DNA from 3 places in the Azospirillum palustre genome. Region 1 is predicted to be linked to each of the others. Evidence: predicted binding sites of a transcription regulator. Region 1 holds the regulator's gene; each other region holds the start of a gene.

Region 1 (6,021 bases):
CGAGCGAGTCATGGTAGAAGGCCGACAGGGCGCCGACGACGCCGCACATGATCGCCATCGGGTGGGCGTCACGGCGGAAGCCGCTGTAGAACTTGGTCAGTTGCTCATGCACCATCGAGTGGCGGCGCAGGATGTTCTCGAAATCCGTGCGCTCGGCCGCGGTCGGCAGGTGGTTGTTGAGCAGGAGGAAGCAGACTTCCGGGAAGGTCGAATGCTCGGCCAGCTCATCGATGGCGTAGCCGCGGTGCAGCAGCACACCCTCGTCGCCGTCGATGTAGGTGATGCCGGACTCGCAGCTGCCCGTGGAGGTGAAGCCCGGATCGTAGGTGAAATAGCCGGTCTCGGCGTAGAGCTTGCGGATGTCGATCACGCTCGGCCCGACGCTGCCGTGCATGATCGGCATCGTGACCTGCTTGCCCGTCTTATTGTCGATGAGGGTAACGGTGTCCTTGCCGTCCTCAGTCTGGGTCATCTCGGCACGTCCTTATCGTTGAGGGTCGGGCTTGGCGCCCTTTTTTCGTCGCGCAGCATAGTTCCATGGCTGCCCGATGGCAACGCACGGAAATGACCATTATGCTGCACCCGCTGCATCGCGGATGCGAGAAAGCGTCGCTTCCCGACCCAGCAGTTCGGCCACCTCGAAGATCGGCGGCGACACCGTCGAACCGGTCAGTGCGGCGCGCAGCGGCTGCGCCACCTTGCCCAGCTTTTCGCCCCGTGCCTCGGCGAAGGCGCGGACCTGGGATTCGAGCGCGGCGGCGGTGAAGTCCGGCTCGGCGGCAAAGGCGGCGGCCAGTTCCTTCAACAGGTTGCGGCCCTTTTCGTCCAACAGGGCGGTTGCTTTTTCGTCATAGCTGAGCGGCTGCGGCGCGACATAGAAGCGTGCGCTCTGGGCCAGATCGACGACGGTGCGGGCGCGCTGCTTCAGCCCGCTCATCGCCCGCGTCAGAAGGTCGCGTTCCGCCTCGGACAGGCTGCGGCCGAGATCGGCTTCCAGCCGCGGGGCGATCAGGCCGAGCAGGCGGGAATCGTCGGCCAGGCGCATGTAATGGGCGTTCAGATTCTCCAGCTTGGCGAAGTCGAAGCGCGACGCCGATCGGCCGATGCTTTCCAGATTGAACCACTCGATCGCCTGCTCGGTCGAGATGATCTCGTCGTCGCCATGCGACCAGCCGAGCCGCAGCAGATAGTTGCGCACCGCCTCCGGCAGATAGCCCATGTCGCGGTAGGCATCGACGCCCAACGCGCCATGGCGCTTGGACAGCTTGGCGCCGTCCGGCCCGTGGATGAGCGGGATATGGCCGAAGCGCGGCAGGTCCCAGCCCATCGAGTTGAAGATCTGGATCTGGCGGAAGGTGTTGGTCAGATGGTCGTCGCCGCGGATGACGTGGGTGACGCCCATGTCGTGGTCGTCCACCACCACCGCCAGCAGATAGGTCGGCGTGCCGTCGGCGCGCAGCAGGATCAGGTCGTCGAGCTGGGCGTTCTGCACCGTCACCTCGCCCTGGACGAGGTCGTTCAGGACGGTCTGGCCTTCCTGCGGCGCCTTCAGGCGGATCACCGGCGCCACGCCCGGAGGAGCATCGGACTCGGGACGGTCGCGCCAGCGGCCATCGTAGCGCATCGGCTGGCCGGCGGCCTTCTGCGCGGCGCGCATCTCCTCCAGCTCTTCCGGGCTGCAATAGCAGCGATAGGCCTTGCCGGCGGCCAGCATCTGGTGCGCGACCTCGGCATGGCGGTCCTTGCGCTCGAACTGGCTGACGGCGTCGCCGTCCCAATCCAGACCCAGCCACTTCAGCCCGTCGATGATGGCGTCCACCGCCGCGTCGGTCGAGCGTTGCCGGTCGGTGTCTTCGATCCGCAGCAGGAACTTGCCGCCGGTGTTGCGGGCGTACAGCCAGTTGAACAGGGCGGTGCGGCCACCGCCGATGTGCAGAAAGCCGGTCGGCGACGGAGCGAAGCGGGTGACGACGGTCATCGGTCTCTCAATTTCCGGTTCGGCGCTGATATGATGCGCCGGTGGTTCGACACCGTGGTTTAACACAGCCACCCGGCTTGGAGGCAATGCGATGCGCGCATGGACGGTCGTTGAGGGGCTCGCAGGCGGCATCGCTGCGCCTGGAATCCGTTACCGGTGACGGCCGCAGGCTGGCCGGGGGAGGAAACCGACGCTCCCCCGATGCCCGGCGGACGCTGGCGGCGCCTGCTGGCGCGCGGGGGCGGGCGACTCGTGGCGCTCGCGGAGGCGGAGGGCGAGCGCTGGGTGCTGTGGCTGCCCGTCGCCTTCGGGGCGGGTGTATCGCTCTATTTCGGGCTGCGGCAGGAGCCCGACTGGTGGATCGGCGCGGCGGCGGTCGGCGGCTGCATGGTGCTGGTGCTGGCGCTGCGGCGATGGTTCGCCATGGCCGGCGTGGCGATGGCGCTGCTGATGCTGGCGGCGGGGCTCCTGGTGGCGCAGGCGCACACCATCCACATGGCGGCACCGGTCCTGAGCCGCAGCATCGCCGGTGCGACCGTCACCGGCCGCGTGATGGCGGTGGAGCGGCGGCCGGGTGCGACACGGATCACCCTGCGGGACGTGACCGTCAGCAAGCTGGCGCCGGAACGGACGCCGGCCGCCTTGCGGGTCCGCCTGTCTGACCGCTTCCCGGCACCGACGCCCGGATCGGTGGTGCGGCTGCGGGCGACGCTGCTGCCGCCGCAGGCGCCGGCCGAACCCGGAGCCTTCGACTTCCAGAGGCGGGCCTGGTTCATGGGGCTGGGCGGCACGGGCTTTGCCACCGGTGCGCCGGAACTGGTCGAGGCGCCGCCGGTAACGGGGTGGAGCACGGTTGCCATCGCCTTCGAGAAGGCGCGCGGCGCGATTGCCGAGCGGGTGGCGGTTGCCATCGGCGATCCGGTGGAGGCGAGCGTCACAACGGCGCTGCTGAACGGCGAGGAGTTCGGCATCCCGGAAGCGACGATGGACGACTTCCGCAACAGCGGGCTGGCGCATCTGCTGTCGATCTCCGGCCTGCATGTCGGCATCGCCGCCGGCATCCTGTTCTATGTCGTGCGGGCATTGCTGGCGGCGGTGCCCTATATCGCCCTGCGGTGGCCGATCAAGAAGATCGCGGCGCTGTTCGGCATCCTGTCGGCGCTTGGCTATACGCTGCTGGTCGGGGCGCCCCTGCCGACGGTGCGGTCGGTGCTGATGACCGGCATGGTGATGGGAGCGATCATGCTGGACCGCCACCCGTTGAGCATGCGGCTGGTCGCCTTCGCCGGGCTGGTCACCATGGCGATGGACCCGGAGGGGATGCTGGGGCCGAGCTTCCAGATGTCCTTCGCCGCCGTGGTGGCGCTGATCGCCGCATTCGAAAAGGGCAGCGTCAGGCTGGCGGAATGGCGGCGCGATGCGGGGTGGATCGTGCGCGGGCTGCTCTATGTCGGCGGAATTCTGCTGACCAGCGTGGTGGCGACGCTGGCGACCTTGCCCTTCTCGCTCTTCCATTTCCAGCAGATCGCTTTCTATGGCGTTCTGTCGAACCTGATCGCCATTCCCATCACGTCCTTCTGGGTCATGCCGTGGAGTCTGATCGCCTACGCGCTGCTGCCCTTCGGGCTGGAGGCGCCGGCGCTGATCGCCATGAACTGGGGTGACCGGGCGGTGATCTGGACGGCGGAGTTCTTCGGCCGCCTCCCCTGGGCGTCGCTGACCGTGCCGGCGATGCCGGCGGACGGGTTCGCGCTGCTGGTGATGGGTGGGATTTGGCTGTGCCTGTGGACGCGGTGGTGGCGTTGGCTGGGGATGCTGCCGGTCCTGGCGGGACTGGCCTCGCCGATGCTGGCGGTGCGGCCGGATGTGCTGGTGGCCGGCGACGGCACGGTGATGGCGGTCAGGCTGCCGGACGGACGGCTCAGCGCGTCGGTCAAGGGCGGCGGGCGGATGACCGAAACCTGGCGGGAGCGCGATGGCGAGCGGTCGCCGGCCGATCCCTGGCCGGGTGACGGGGGATGGAGCGGGGGAGGGCGCTCGCTGGACTGCGACGCACTTGGCTGCCTGTACCGGGTGCAGGGAAAGACGGTGGCCTTGTTGCGGCTGCCGGATGCGCTGGACGAGGACTGCGGGGCGGTCGATGCGGTGGTGACGGCGGAGGTGGCGCGGCGCTGCCGGGGGGAGCTGGTGGTGGACCGCTGGATCCTGCGCCATGAAGGCGCGCATACGCTGACGGTGACCGCCGAGGGGGTGGCGGTGAAGACGGTGCGCGGGCTGAGGGGAGATCGGCCCTGGACCGGAGGGAAGTGAGAGGAGCTTGGACCTCGCCGCTCCCCTCCTCCGCAGGGGCGGAGGAGGGGAGCGGCGGCCGGGCACGAAAAGCTCAGTACTTGCGCACCAGACCGACCAGCTTGCCCTGCACGCGGACGCGGTCGGCGCCGAAGATGCGGGTTTCGTAGGCGGCGTTGGCGGGCTCCAGGGCGATGGTGTTGCCCTTGCGGCGCAGGCGCTTCAGCGTCACTTCGCCCTCGTCCACCAGAGCGACGACAATCGTGCCGTTTTCGGCCGCATCGCAGCGCTGGATGACGATGGTGTCGTGGTCGAGGATGCCGGCTTCGATCATCGAGTCGCCGGAAACCTCCAGCGCATAATGGTCGCCACCGGTCAACATCGAGGCCGGAACGTCGACGAAGGCGCTGTTGTCGCGCAGGGCCTCGATCGGCGTACCGGCGGCGATCCGGCCATAGAGCGGGAGCTGCACCGTCTCGTTCGCGGCGGCCGGGGTCGGGGCGGGGGAAGCGGCATCGCGGCCGGCGAAGGCGAAATCGCCCTTGATGACGTTGGGCTGGAACTTCGGCTTGGGAGCCGCGGTCCGGTTGCGGGAGGCGTCGAGACCCTCGGGAAGGCGCAGAACCTCCAGCGCACGGGCCCGATGGGGCAGGCGGCGGATGAACCCGCGCTCCTCCAGCCCGGTGATCAGGCGATGGATACCCGACTTGGACTTCAGGCCCAGGGCGTCCTTCATCTCGTCGAACGACGGCGAGACACCGCCCTGGCCAAGCCGTTCGTGGATGAACAGCAGCAATTCGTGCTGCTTGCGCGTGAGCATGGATGCCTCCCGGCCTCGGCCAGACTGAAGATGGAACAAAAACTAAACGTTGCTCCATGTTCTAGTTTGGTTCCTGCTGCGCGTCAAGCCCCGCATCGGCTTCTTTTAGAACTTGTGTGGAACATTTGGAACGCGGTGAAACAGTTTTCCGGGGGATGTTCACCTGTTCCAGTGCTCGTCCAAGCGCCGTTCCAGGCGCCTCGCCCAAGTCTAAATGCTGAGCGCTCCATCCGTCAAAGGAAGCACGGTCACCATCGCGCCGGCCGGCTCGGGATCGGCATGGGGCGGGCGGGGAATCAGGCAATCGGCCTGGGCGTACAGGGTGGTGATGGCGCTGTCCTGCCGGGCGAAGGGCGTCACGGTCAGGACACCGTCCGGGCCGGCGGCCAGCGTGGCGCGCAGATATTCCTCGCGCCGGTCGTTGGCCCTCAGCGGGCCGGTCAAGCGGGCGCGCAGCGGCAGGCGGTCGTCCTCCGGCGGCAGGCCCTGCAGCACGCGCAGGATCGGGCGGAGGAACAGGAGCGCGGTGACGCCGGTGGACACCGGGTTGCCGGGCAATCCCAGCAGCGGCACCGATCCGGCACGGCCGAACATCAAGGCCTTGCCCGGACGCATCGCCACCGTCTGCACCTCCAGCGCCACGCCGCGTTCGGCCAGCACATCGCGCACGAAATCGTAATCGCCATGTGCCGCCCCGCCGGTGGTGACCAGCAGGTCGCAGCCGGCGGCCCCCTTCGCCAGGGCCGCCACGCTCTCCGGCGTGTCCTTGGCGACGCCCAGATTGTGGGCGAGCCCGCCCTGGGCGGCCACCAGGGCGCAGAGGCCGAGCGCATTTGTGCTGACGATCTGGCTCGGACCCAGCGGGTCGCCGGGCAGGGCGATCTCGTCGCCGGTGGCGAGGATGGCGATACGCGGCCGGCGGTGGACCGACAGC
Region 2 (6,021 bases), 1.3 Mb from region 1:
GGCTGGAATAGAGGGTCTGGGCGAACTGCTGCTGCATCGCGCTCGCCTGCTCCTGCGCCGCCAGCAGGGCGCTGCCGCTGCCATAGTCGAACTGGCTGGCGAAGGAGCTGAACTCGGTCGTGCTGAGCGAGCCGTTGCTGTCGCTGTCCAGGCTGCCGATCAGGCCATCGACGGCTGATGACAGCTTCCCGCTGTCGGAGGCGGCCGAGGTGCCGCCGAGCGCGCCCAGCAACTCGTCCTTGGACAGCGCCGAGTCGCTGTCGGCATCCGCCTTGGAGAAGAATTTCTGAAGCGTCGCCGCGCTGTTGGAACTGCCGAGGGAGGAGATCATGGCCGGATGCCCCCGTTAAGGTGCCGTCGTGATGGTCAAGATACGCGGGGCAGCCTAGGACTCCTGCGCCGAACGGCGCCGGAAAAGATCGGATTTGAGATAATTCTTCAAGACCGGGAGGCGTGCCTCAAAAAGCGCATAGCGAACCTGGCTGCGCTGCGGTGGCGAAGAGGAGGCTGCGTCCTGTATGGTCGCGCCGAAGGTCCACAACCCACCCGTTTACCCTCTCCGTTCGTCCTGTTCCTGCAAAGCACCGTTCCATCTCAAGGTGAGCGATGATCCGGCGTCTGCGTACCCTTCCCTTGATGGTGGCCCTGGCCACGCTGATGGTTCCCGGCTGCATGCCGTACCAGCGGACCCCCAATCCGCCGACCGTGCGGACCGCGCCCGATACCGGAACCGGGCTTGAGCCGATCTATGGGGAGTGGCAGGTGGACAAGCCGACGCCGGCCTATGCCCAGCCGGCGGGCGGCTCGGGCGTCATCGCCACGCTTGGGGCGGGTCAGGCGGTCACCACGCTGGGCCGGGTGCGCAACAGCGACTGGGTGGCGGTGAAGGTCGGCGGCTCCACCGCCTATGTCCGGCTGCATCTGCTGAGCCTGAAGGGCAACACGCCGCGCGGCACCCGCGGCACCTCCACCACTCTGGCCAAGCCCGTCGACAATGCCGGCCCGACCATCAAGGCCGCCCCGCGCGGCAAGATCGGCGCAGCGCCAATCGCCAACTGATCCCAGCGACAGCTGACTTCAGGACAGGCGACCCGAAAACAAGACAGGAGTCGCAGGCTCCCCCTCGATGCGCGTTCATGATAGAACGTATCAGGAACATATGCCTGTCGAACGGAGCCGAGTCATGCCTGTGCCATTGTCCTCCCCCCCATCTGCGGATGCGGCGCCGCGCGACCGTGCCGGACTGCTGGCCGACCTGCGCGCACGCATCCGGCGGATCGAGGGGGCGGGCGGGGAAGGGGGGCGGACCCTGGCGTTCGGCATCGACTCGGTCGACGGCCATCTGCCGGACGGTGGGCTGCCGCTTGGCTGCCTGCATGCGGTGGCTGCGGACGCCCCGGGGGCGGGCACCGGATTCGCCGTGGCGCTGCTGGCCCGGCTGGCGACCCCGAAAAGGCCGGCGCTGTGGATCCTGCGCGGGCGCGACCTGTATGCCCCGGGGCTGGCGGCCTATGGGCTGACGCCCGACCGGCTGGTCGCGGTGCGGGCGGTGCGGCCGGTCGATGCGCTGTGGGCGATGGAGGAGGCGCTGCGCTGCTCCACCCTGTCGGCGGTGCTGGGCGAGCTGGAAGGACTGGACCTGACCGCCAGCCGGCGGCTGCAGCTTGCCGCCGAGTCTTCGGGGGTGACCGGCTTCCTGATGGACGCGAGCGCCGGGGCATCGGACGGGCGTAACCTGCGGGTGGCGGGCGGGCGGGCGGAAGGGCTCAGCGCCGCGGTCACCCGCTGGCGATTGGATGCCGTCCCCAGTCTGGATGAGGAGGGGGATGCGGCGCCACGCCCGGCCGGAGGCCCGCCGGGGCTGGGAATGCCGCGCTGGTCGGTCATGCTGGAGCGCTGCCGGGGCGGGCGTCCAGGCCGCTGGACCCTCGCCTGGGACGGGCAGGGCTGGCACGACGTGGGGAAAGAGGATCGAAGCGGCCTTCGGCAGACCGCAGGACGCGAGGCGGGCCTATGGCCGGCCGGGCATCCGATGTCCGACACCCGACAGAATCGTTTGTCGGATCACCGCAAACCGGCCGTCACCAAGCTGACTGCCGGTCAGTAGTCGGTCGCCCAGTCGGGCTCGCGGCGGCCGGGCTGCTCCGACCCTTCCGGCTCGGTCATCCAGCGCGGGTCATCCGCGTCCATCGGGGCATAGAGCGGGAGCTGGCGGGCGAACTCCGCGCTGTCGGCATCGCGGCGCTGCTTCAGCAGGCGGTCGGCAAGGTGGGCGGGCAGCATGGCAGGTCTCCTTCTGAGCGCCGGATGGCACCGTGGATCAGCCTGACTAAGGCCGGTCCTGGCCCACCCGTCGTCCTGTTTGCCTGGATAATAACTACGCAAGTTCCAGGCCAGCTGTTAAGCGCGTCACACGAGTTCCATGACACACGACTAAGTCTCTACAAACGGTTTATACGAAGCCACTTGAACCCACATGAACAGGTATGACACGAGGGAGTCTTGAGAGGGGATCTGTCGTACGCGCCGTGGCGGCCATCGCTCTTCGGTGAGCATCGCCGTCCTCGATGTGAGATGTGTTCCCTTCCGCGTCGTTCCAACCCATATTCGCGGACAATCCCCTTCAAGGAATGCGTACCTCCCATGCACAGCGCCTCCATACCCGACTCCTGCCCGAAATGCCTAAAGCCTAATCATCTGTGCATTTGCGAGGCAGTGCAGCCGATCGACAACGGCGTCTTCCTGCTGATCCTGCAGCATCCGCAGGAGAAGCGGGAAAATCTCGGCACCGCCCAGATCGCCCATCTGCAATTCACCAACTCGATGGTGAAGGTCGGGCTGAGCTGGCCGGGCCTGAAGCGCATCCTGGGGCGCGAGGTCGATCCCAGGCGCTGGGGCGTTCTGTATCTCGGTCCGGTGAAGGATGGCGGCGCTCCCCGGCCGGAGGTTGCGGTGGTCGACAAGAACGGCCAGCCGCTGCGCGACAGTGCCGGGATTCTGGGCGATCTGGAGGGGATCGTCATCCTGGACGGCACCTGGAGCCAAGCCAAGACCTTGTGGTGGCGCAATGCCTGGCTGCTGAAATGCCACCGCATCGTGCTGAATCCGCAATTCCGCTCCCTTTACGGGCAGGCACGCAAGGAACCGCGGCGCGACAGCGTCTCCACCCTGGAGGCCGGCGCCTTCGTGCTGTCGCGGCTGGAGGGCGACCAGAGCATCATGGACACCGCGCTGAAGCCCTTCTCGCTGCTGCTGAAGAAGCTGCGCGGCCCCCGTCCGCGTCCGGCGCGGCCGGCCGATGAGGCCGCCCGGGCCGAGGGGGAGGCCGGCGGAGAGGAGTGATGGCCGGGCACCGGCACCGAATGTGATGATCTCGTACACGAACGGTTGTCGGGTTGACGGCGGCGGGGCGGCGGGTGCCAAATGCGGCTCCCCAGCCCCTGTGTTTTCCCCTCCGCAATCGAACGAGAGAATGATGGCCAGCGATTTTGTGCCTTTCGGCCTGACGGTCTGCGGTCTCAGCGAGCTTTGCAATTTCGGCGGCGGCAAGGTCAGCCATGTGCTGTCGATCCTCGACCCCGACATGACGGAGCCAAGCGAGTTCGGCGATTACGGCGAGCATGAGCGGCTGGAACTGCGCTTCCACGACATCATCGAACCGACCCGCGGCCAGATCGCGCCGGAGCGGTCGGATGTGGAGCGCATCCTGGCCTTCGGCCGCGATCTGCTGGCGGAACCGGTGGACTGCCGCCATCTGCTGGTCCATTGCCATGCCGGCGTGTCGCGTTCCACCGCGGCGCTGACCATGATCCTGGCCCAGGCGCGTCCCGATCGTCCGGCGGCCGACGCGGTGGGGGCGGTGGTCGCCATCCGCGCCCAGACCTGGCCCAACCTGCGCATGATCGAGTTCGCCGATGAAATCCTCTGCCGCGGCGGCGACCTGATCGACGCCGTCCGCCAGCGTCACCGAACGCTCGGCAAGCAGCGCCCCGAACTGGTTCAGTTCATGATCGACAACGGCCGCATCCGCGAGGTCGAGGATCTGATCGACTGAGGGGGTGGATTCAGCCCCTCAGCCCGTCCCTGCAACAGCCGGTACTCAATACCCTGCCGGCTGGCCGCCGAAGACGCCCTTCGCCCAGGCGCCGATGCGGTGACGCCACTGTTCGTGCCAGATATAGACGCCGCCCTTGACCCAGTTCATCTGGATCGCACGGCGCTGGCCTTCGAAGGGATAGTGGCCGTGCCAGGAGGTGTCGCTGCGGCGGAAGCACATCAGGGTGCCTTCCTCCGGCGGAACCTCGGCGGCGTAATCTTCCAGGTTCTGGGAGCGCAGGATGCGCAGGCGGCCGCCGGTCGCCTCCCAGGGCGGGTTCATGTAGATCAGCACGGTGATGACCTTGCTGGCCGAATCCGGGTGGATCTTGCCGTCGGTCGGCCGGCACATGCCGCGCGCCGTGAACATGGTCGGGTATTTCGACAGATCCACATCGAACTTGTCGGAGAAGGCCTTGCAGACCTCCGGCCCCTTCAGTTCGGCGATCATCCGGTCGAAGCTCGGCCCCTGGGGGAAGACGCCCAGCGGGATCGAGCCGGGCTTGTCCACCTTGGGATAGTCGCGGTGCAGCTCTTCCAGATACTCCCGCTTCACGAAACCCGGAACGCACAGGAAATCATAGGGATCGTGCTGCAGGGGGGTAGCGCGGAACTTGTCCAGATCAAGCATGGACATGGGTACGGGACTCCCAAAGAGCGTGCCGACGGTGGCTTTGCCCCCCAAAACCGGCGTCACTTAAACATGGCGGAAGTTTTATGCAACAGGTTTGTCGGGGAAGCACAATTCTTGCCGCGCCCGCCATTCGGGACCGACATAGTTCACGATGATCGATTTGCGCACCCCGTCGATCGAACGTTTCTCGAAGCCATGCCAAGTGTTGCTTCCGGGGATGAAGATCAGCCCCTCATTGAAGGCGTAGGGCGCGCGGGCGACGACCGTCCGGCTCTCGTCCAGCACGTCGGTGCCCCAGTGCGAACAGTTCGGCCCCTTCGAGAGATAGATCAGCATCGTGTATTTCTTGACGCCGATGTCGGTGTGCGGCTCCAGCCAGAAGCCCTCGGTGTCCTGGCAATATTCGATGCGCAGGCTGGTGCCGGTCAGGTCGACGTTGCAGGCCTTCTGGATCGCGTCCACCACCGGGCGGCTCTGGAAGGCCTGGGCCACCGTCTCGCACACCGCGTACCTGGCGCGGTTCTCCTCGCCGAAATAGGTGCGCGACGCGTTGTTCGTCTCGCGCTTGCCATAGGTGTCGGACACCGGGGGCGGACCCCAGGGCAGTTCGGCGATGGCGTCGGCGGACTCCTCCGGCAGCGCCTCGGACAGCAGCCAGTGATTATAGGGCTGGTCGAACAGCCGGCTGTTTTCCAGGCAACGCAGGAAAGAGGCGGAAACGGCGTCGGGAGTGGTCATGGCGGCGGAAGTTCCGGATGGAAGGACGGCCCCGGACCGTGTTTGTCGGAACGGCCGGTTTGCCAGCGCTTATGGCATGGCCGGCGACCGAACTCCGCAGCAAACCGGTCATACCAGCGGGGTGCGCGCATTGGTCGCGCCGCACCCCGCCCTCCCGTTACGACAGGCCGAATCGCCTGCGGTGGGCGGACAGACGGCGGCGCACCTCTTCGGCAACAACCTCCGTCTCGTTCAGCGGTGCATAGTTCCAATGGTCCAGGGAACCGTCGAAGGGCCGTGCGATGCCGTCCCGGTACAGACCGTCATGGAAGGCGCGGAACTTGGGCGATCCGCCCTCCAGCTCGATCACATAGACCGGCTTGCCGGTCGAGCAGGCCTCCGAAATCATCGACACGCTGTCGCAGGTCACCACCACGGCGTCGGCGAGGCCGAGATAGGCGAAGTAAGGATTCTCGCCGCTGCCGTCCCACACCTCCGCCGGCAGGCCGGACAGGCGGGCGCGCAGGATCGCCTCGTTGTCGGCACCGGTGCGGCGCGACGGGGTGACCATCAGC
Region 3 (6,021 bases), on a different contig from region 1:
GCGCGCAGCGCGCGCTCCACCGGCCCGGCCGGCTGGGCCAGACGCTGCGACAGGCGGGCGAAGAGGTCGCGGGTGATCTCCTCGCAGCGGCCATAGGGATAGGGCTTGCCGCCGGCCGGCGGCAGGCCGGCGAGCGCCCGGTCGCTCTCCTCGCGCAGGTCCATGAAATAGCCGAAGAGGGCCGCCGGGTCGCCGCCCAGATGGAGGGCGGTCAGCGCCGACTGGCGGTCGTCCACCGGGGCGATCTCTTGGGGAAGACGGGGCGGGTGCCGGGTTGTCATGGCGGGTTGGTCTGGGCGAGTGGGCGGAGAGAGTCCGGGGAAGTTGGCACCCTTCCCGGTCCCGGCGCCAGGGTTTCCGATCCCCAGGCTCCCATGGACGGGTCCTGCCGGCGGAAGGGGGGGTTGCGCAAAGCCATCCCGCCCGTCACACATTCGCCGACCGCAGGCGGGACACCTGTCCGGGCGGTCCAGTCCTTTCGAACGGAACGGCACGATGAGCACAGCGGACACCCAGCCCGACATGCAGGCACCCGACATCCAGTCCCTGGAAAGCGCCTATCGCGGCCGCAGCGCGCGGGTGGCGGTGGTCGGGCTCGGCTATGTCGGGCTGCCGCTGGCCCTGGCGCTGACCGGGGCCGGCTTCACGGTCACCGGCTTCGACATCGACCCGGCCAAGGCGGCGGCGCTGAACGGCGGACGCTCCTACATCCGGCAGATCGCCGACGGGCGCGTCGCGGAGGCGGTGGCGACCGGCCGGTTCCGGGCGACGACCGATGCCGACGCATTCGCCGCCTGCGATGCCGTGATCGTCTGCGTCCCCACCCCGCTGTCGCCGCAGCGCGAGCCGGACCTGAGCTTCGTCGAGGCCTCCACCCGGCTGATCCGCGACCGGCTGCGCCGCGGCCAGCTGGTGATCCTGGAATCGACCACCTGGCCCGGCACCACCGACGAGGTGATGCGGCCGATCCTGGAGGAGACCGGGCTGGCCAGCGGCCGCGACTTCTTCCTGGCCTACTCGCCCGAGCGCGAGGACCCCGGCAACATCGACTTCACCACCAGCACCATCCCCAAGGTGGTCGGCGGCGACGACGAGGGCGCGCGCCGGCTGGCGGTGGCGCTCTACGAGCAGGTGGTGCCGCAGGTGGTGCCGGTGTCGGGCACGCGGGCGGCGGAGGCGACCAAGCTGACCGAGAACATCTTCCGCTCGGTCAACATCGCCCTGGTGAACGAGCTGAAGATCGTCTTCGAGCCGATGGGCATCGACATCTGGGAGGTGATCGAGGCGGCGAAGACCAAGCCCTTCGGCTTCATGCCCTTCTATCCCGGCCCCGGCCTGGGCGGCCACTGCATCCCGATCGACCCCTTCTACCTGACCTGGAAGGCGCGCGAGTACCAGATCTCCACCCGCTTCATCGAGCTGGCGGGCGAGGTCAACACGATGATGCCGCGCCATGTGGTCGACCGCCTCGCCCTGGCGCTCGACCGGCAGGCCGGGATCGGGCTCAGCCGGTCGCGCATCCTGCTGGTCGGCATGGCCTACAAGAAGAACGTCGACGACAGCCGGGAATCGCCGGGGCTGCGGCTGATGGAGATGCTGCTGGAGCGCGGGGCCGCGGTCGAGTACCACGACCCCTTCATCCCCGTGCTGCCGGTCACCCGCGAGCATGCCGCCCTTGCCGGCCGCCGGTCCGTCGAGTGGACGGCGGAGCGGCTCGCCGGCTTCGACGCGGCAGTGATCGTCACCGACCATGACGGCATCGACTGGCAGGGCCTCGCCGCCCACTGCCCGCTGGTGATCGACACCCGCAACGCCATGCGGGCCGTCGAGGGCTTCGCCGACCGCATCGTGAAGGCCTGAAGCGCGGGGCAGAGCCGCAGGCGGTTGCGACAGCGTGGAACGTGCCGGGCGGGGGCGTTCCATCGCCAGGGCCGATGGGAAAGACAGCTGGAGAGACGGCTGGAACAGCGTGGAACAGGCCGGACGCTGCCGTTCCATCCGGCGGACCGGCTGCTGGGTCGGCGGCGGGGCCGGATGGAACGCTGTGGAACAGGCCGGACGGCGGCGTTCCATCGGTCGGTGAAGTCCCCTCCCACGCCTTGGCGCAGGCGATCCTGAACAGGGGGGAGGGGAAGGCATGGCGTCGGCTCCGCAACGGTGAGTCCGACGCCATCATATAGGAATTTTCTCCGCAATGGCGGCACTCAGTTCAACGGAGCGCCGCCATCAGGGATGGACTCATACCAGTGCCGGAAAGCTCCGACCTGTGGTCGGCACTTTCCAGCCCCTCAGACGCCGGGCGGCCCGCGTCCGCGGGCCTTGGCTTCGCGGGCATGTGCCCGCGCGGCCGCCGTCGCGGCCGATACCAGGGTCAAAAAGTCAAAACTTTCTGACCCTGGTATCACATCTCCTCTTCGCCGCCGAAATCGCCCCAGCCGCTGTCCTCGACCGTCTGTTCGACATGGTCGGTGGCGGCGGTGGCCGCATCGGTGGCGGCACCGGCGGCCTCGGCCGCCACCGCCTCGCCGCCGGAGAACATGCTGGAGAGCGCGCTGCCGATCAGCATGCCGCCGGCGACGCCGGCCGCCGTCTGCATGGCGCCGGCCATGAAGCCGCCGCCGGCCCGCGGCTGCTGGGCATAGCCGGCGACGCGCGGGTCGCCATAGGCGGGCGTGCCCGATGCCGCCGGCGGACGGCCCCAGGGCGAGCCGGCCGGCATGGCGGCCGCAGGGGCGGCGGCGGCCGGGGCAGACGCCGGATATGAGGGCTGCGGAGCGGGACGGCTGCTGCCACCGAACAGGCTGCCGAACAGGCCGCCGCCGGACTGGGCCGGGGCGGCGGGAGCGGCGGCGGGACGCTCGCGCAGCTGGCGCTCCAGCTCCTCGTTGCGGCCCTGCGAGGCGGCGAGCGCCTGCTCCATCATCACGATGGCCTGGGCCATCAGGTAGGGGGCGGCCGGCTGGCGGGCGATCCGCTCGCGGATCAGCGCCTCGGCCTCGGGATCGCGCGGGCCGGATTGCGCCTCGGCCTGATGCAGCTTGGCGAACAAGTCGTCGATGATCTGGCGTTCGGTGTGGTCCATGGCGATGCTCGTCTTCATCAAAAGGTTGGGAATGAGGCGGGGGAAGACTTCAGGGGCTCGGTCCCGGGCCCGGCGCCCCGAAGGCGCACGAAACCGACCGCCCGAAGGGCGGCAAGCCGACCGCCAGGAGCGGCGGCGAAGCCGTGCGGCGCGCCGGAGGGTCGACGCGCTTTGCGGAAAGGTCGGGAGCGGGGAATGCCGGAGGCCGGGGGCGCTGTCTCAGGGGCAAGGGCATCAGTCCCTCCAAGTGCGGTCACGCCCGTCGGCGCAAGAGCAGGTGAAGAGATCCGACATCGCGACCACGTCTAAGTCGCCAGAGGGGCCCGGATCCGGTTGTAGAGCACGTGGCCCCGTTCCGGCCTGCTTTCAAGACACCCCGCTTGCCTTTTCCTTAGATAAGAACATATTGCGAACATCTGGAAGGAAGAGGGAAGCCATCGCGGTGGACGACGCGCTGCTCGACAAACTCGAAATCCTGGCGGATGCGGCGAAATACGACGCCTCCTGCGCATCGTCGGGGGCGAAGCGGCGGACGGGCGGGCCGGACGGCATCGGTTCGACCACCGGCGCCGGCATCTGCCACGCCTATACCCCGGACGGGCGCTGCGTCTCGCTGCTCAAGATCCTGCTGACCAACTACTGCCTGTTCGACTGCGCCTACTGCATCAACCGCCGTTCCTCCAACGTGCGGCGCGCACGGTTCAGCGTCGACGAGGTGGTGCAGCTGACGCTGGGCTTCTACAAGCGCAACTGCATCGAAGGGCTGTTCCTGTCCTCCGGCATCATCCGCTCGCCCGACCACACGATGGAACAGCTGATGCTGGTGGCGCGCACGCTGCGGCGCGACCATGGCTTCGCCGGCTACATCCACCTGAAGACGATCCCGGAGGCCAGCCCCTGGCTGATCGAGCAGGCCGGGCTGTGGGCCGACCGGCTGTCGATCAACCTCGAACTGGCCTCCGACCGCAGCCTGAAGGAGTTCGCGCCGGAGAAGGACGGCAGCTCGATCAAGGCGGTGATGGGACAGGTCGGCGAACGCATTTGGCAAGCCAAGGAGGAGAAGCGGCGCTTCTCCCCCGCCGGGCAGAGCACCCAGATGATCGTCGGCGCCGACGCCTCCACCGACCTGTCGGTGCTGGAGACCAGCGACACGCTCTATCGCCGCTATGGGCTGCGCCGGGTCTATTATTCCGCCTTCAGCCCGATCCCGGAGGCCAGCTCCGCCCTGCCGGCCAAGCCGCCGCCGCTCCAGCGCGAGAACCGGCTGTACCAGGCCGACTGGCTGCTGCGCTATTACGGCTTCACGGTGGACGAGATCGCCGCCGGGGGCGAGGGCGGGATGCTGGATCTGGGCATCGACCCCAAGCTGGCCTGGGCCCTGAAGAACCGCGAGCGCTTCCCGGTGGACGTCAACAGCGCTGACCGCGAGATGCTGCTGCGCGTGCCGGGGCTGGGGGCGCGGGCGGTCGACAAGATCGTCGAGGCGCGGCGCCACACCACCCTGCGGCTGGAGGATGTGGCGCGGCTGTCGTCGGGGCTGAAGCGGGCGCGCGCCTTCCTGATCGCCGCCGACCACCATCCGGGCGGGCTGACCGACCGCGCCGATCTGCGGCAAAGGCTGGTGGCGCCGCCCAAGCAGCTCAGCCTGTTCTGAGGGGCCGAGCCATGCGGCATGTGGAGCTAAGAGACGGCGCCGACCTGGACGGCTTCCGCCATGCGCTGCGCGGGCTGGTCGCGCTCGGCGCCGATCCGGACGGGGTGGTGTGGAGCCGCGGGGCGATGCCGTCGTTGTTCGGTGATGCGGAGCCCTTGCCAGCCGACGCGCCGCCGGTTCCGCTGCCCCGCCCGGTGGGGGCGCTGATCGAAAGCGTGGTCTGCCACCGCGATCCGGAGCGCTATGGCCTGCTGCACCGGCTGGTCTGGCGGGTGGTGCGGGGGGAGCGCGACATTCTCGACCACCATGCCGACCCGCTGGTCCACCGGCTGGCGCTGCTGGACAAGGCGGTGCGGCGCGACCTGCACAAGATGCACGCCTTCCTGCGCTTCCGCGAGGTTCGCGATCCGGCCAACTCCGAAGACCGGGGCGGGGAGCGCTACGTCGCATGGTTCGAGCCCGACAATTTCATCGTCGAGGCGACCGCGCCCTTCTTCGTCGAGCGGTTCGAGAGCCTGGTCTGGACCATCCTGACGCCGGTGGGATCTCTGCATTGGGACCGGCGCTCGCTGACGGTCGGGCCGGCGGCTTTGAGGCCGGAAGGGCTCGACCGCGACGACCGCTTCGCCGAGGGCTGGCAGCGCTATTACGAGAGCACCTTCAATCCCGCACGGGTGAACCCGACGGCAATGCGGGCGGAGATGCCGCGGAAATACTGGGCCAATTTGCCGGAGGCCGCGGCCATTCCCGGAATGATCCGCTCCGCCCCCGCCCGCGTCCAGGCGATGATCGAGGCGGAGGCCGCCACCCCCCGCCGCCGCAACCCCGACAAGGCCGTCGCCGCCATGGCCCGGCAGGAGCCGGCGACGCTGGCCGAGCTGAACCGCATCATCCGGGCTGCCGATCCGCTGGTGCCGGGGGCGACGCAGGCGGTTCTGGGCGAGGGGCCGGAGGGGGCCGCCATCGCCATCGTCGGCGAGCAGCCCGGCGACCGGGAGGACATGGAAGGCCGCCCCTTCGTCGGCCCGGCCGGGCAGCTGCTGGACCGCGCACTGGAGGAGGCCGGGATCGAGCGCAGCGCCGCCTACCTGACCAACGCGGTGAAGCATTTCAAGTTCGTCGCCCGCGGCAAGCGCCGCCTGCACCAGTCGCCGACGGCCGGCGAGGTGAAGCATTACCGCTGGTGGCTGATGAAGGAGCTGTCCTTCGTCCGCCCGCGCCTGGTGGTGACGCTGGGCGCCACCGCGGCCCTGGCGCTGACCGGGCGCAGCGTCTCGGTTCTGCG

The links. The regulator LexA, encoded in region 1, represses DNA repair genes until DNA is damaged. The targets are predictions, from matches to a motif close to ATGTTCTANTTTGGTTC.
Region 2: a site for LexA is predicted at 1,143-1,159, ahead of CRT60_RS22995 (ImuA family protein). Genes of this name have one in related genera too.
Region 3: a site for LexA is predicted at 3,482-3,498, ahead of CRT60_RS01675 (putative DNA modification/repair radical SAM protein). Genes of this name have one in related genera too.

Annotation. Positions count from the first base shown of each region.
Region 1 is NZ_PDKW01000043.1:1,451,349-1,457,369, reverse strand. It holds gene gltA (citrate synthase) at 1-472, opposite strand, end outside; gene gltX (glutamate--tRNA ligase) at 572-1,978, opposite strand; gene CRT60_RS37620 (ComEC/Rec2 family competence protein) at 2,135-4,288, shown strand; gene lexA (transcriptional repressor LexA) at 4,362-5,087, opposite strand; gene CRT60_RS29205 (molybdopterin molybdotransferase MoeA) at 5,298-6,021, opposite strand, start outside.
Region 2 is NZ_PDKW01000043.1:121,265-127,285, forward strand. It holds gene CRT60_RS22985 (EF-hand domain-containing protein) at 1-331, opposite strand, end outside; gene CRT60_RS22990 (SH3 domain-containing protein) at 607-1,059, shown strand; gene CRT60_RS22995 (ImuA family protein) at 1,184-2,107, shown strand; gene CRT60_RS23000 (hypothetical protein) at 2,101-2,283, opposite strand; gene CRT60_RS23005 (tRNA-uridine aminocarboxypropyltransferase) at 2,644-3,342, shown strand; gene CRT60_RS23010 (tyrosine phosphatase family protein) at 3,476-4,054, shown strand; gene CRT60_RS23015 (2OG-Fe(II) oxygenase) at 4,100-4,732, opposite strand; gene CRT60_RS23020 (2OG-Fe(II) oxygenase) at 4,811-5,467, opposite strand; gene CRT60_RS23025 (mitochondrial fission ELM1 family protein) at 5,625-6,021, opposite strand, start outside.
Region 3 is NZ_PDKW01000036.1:303,480-309,500, reverse strand. It holds gene CRT60_RS01690 (hypothetical protein) at 1-281, opposite strand, end outside; gene CRT60_RS01685 (nucleotide sugar dehydrogenase) at 496-1,860, shown strand; gene CRT60_RS01680 (DUF2076 domain-containing protein) at 2,402-3,082, opposite strand; gene CRT60_RS01675 (putative DNA modification/repair radical SAM protein) at 3,525-4,736, shown strand; gene CRT60_RS01670 (UdgX family uracil-DNA binding protein) at 4,748-6,021, shown strand, end outside.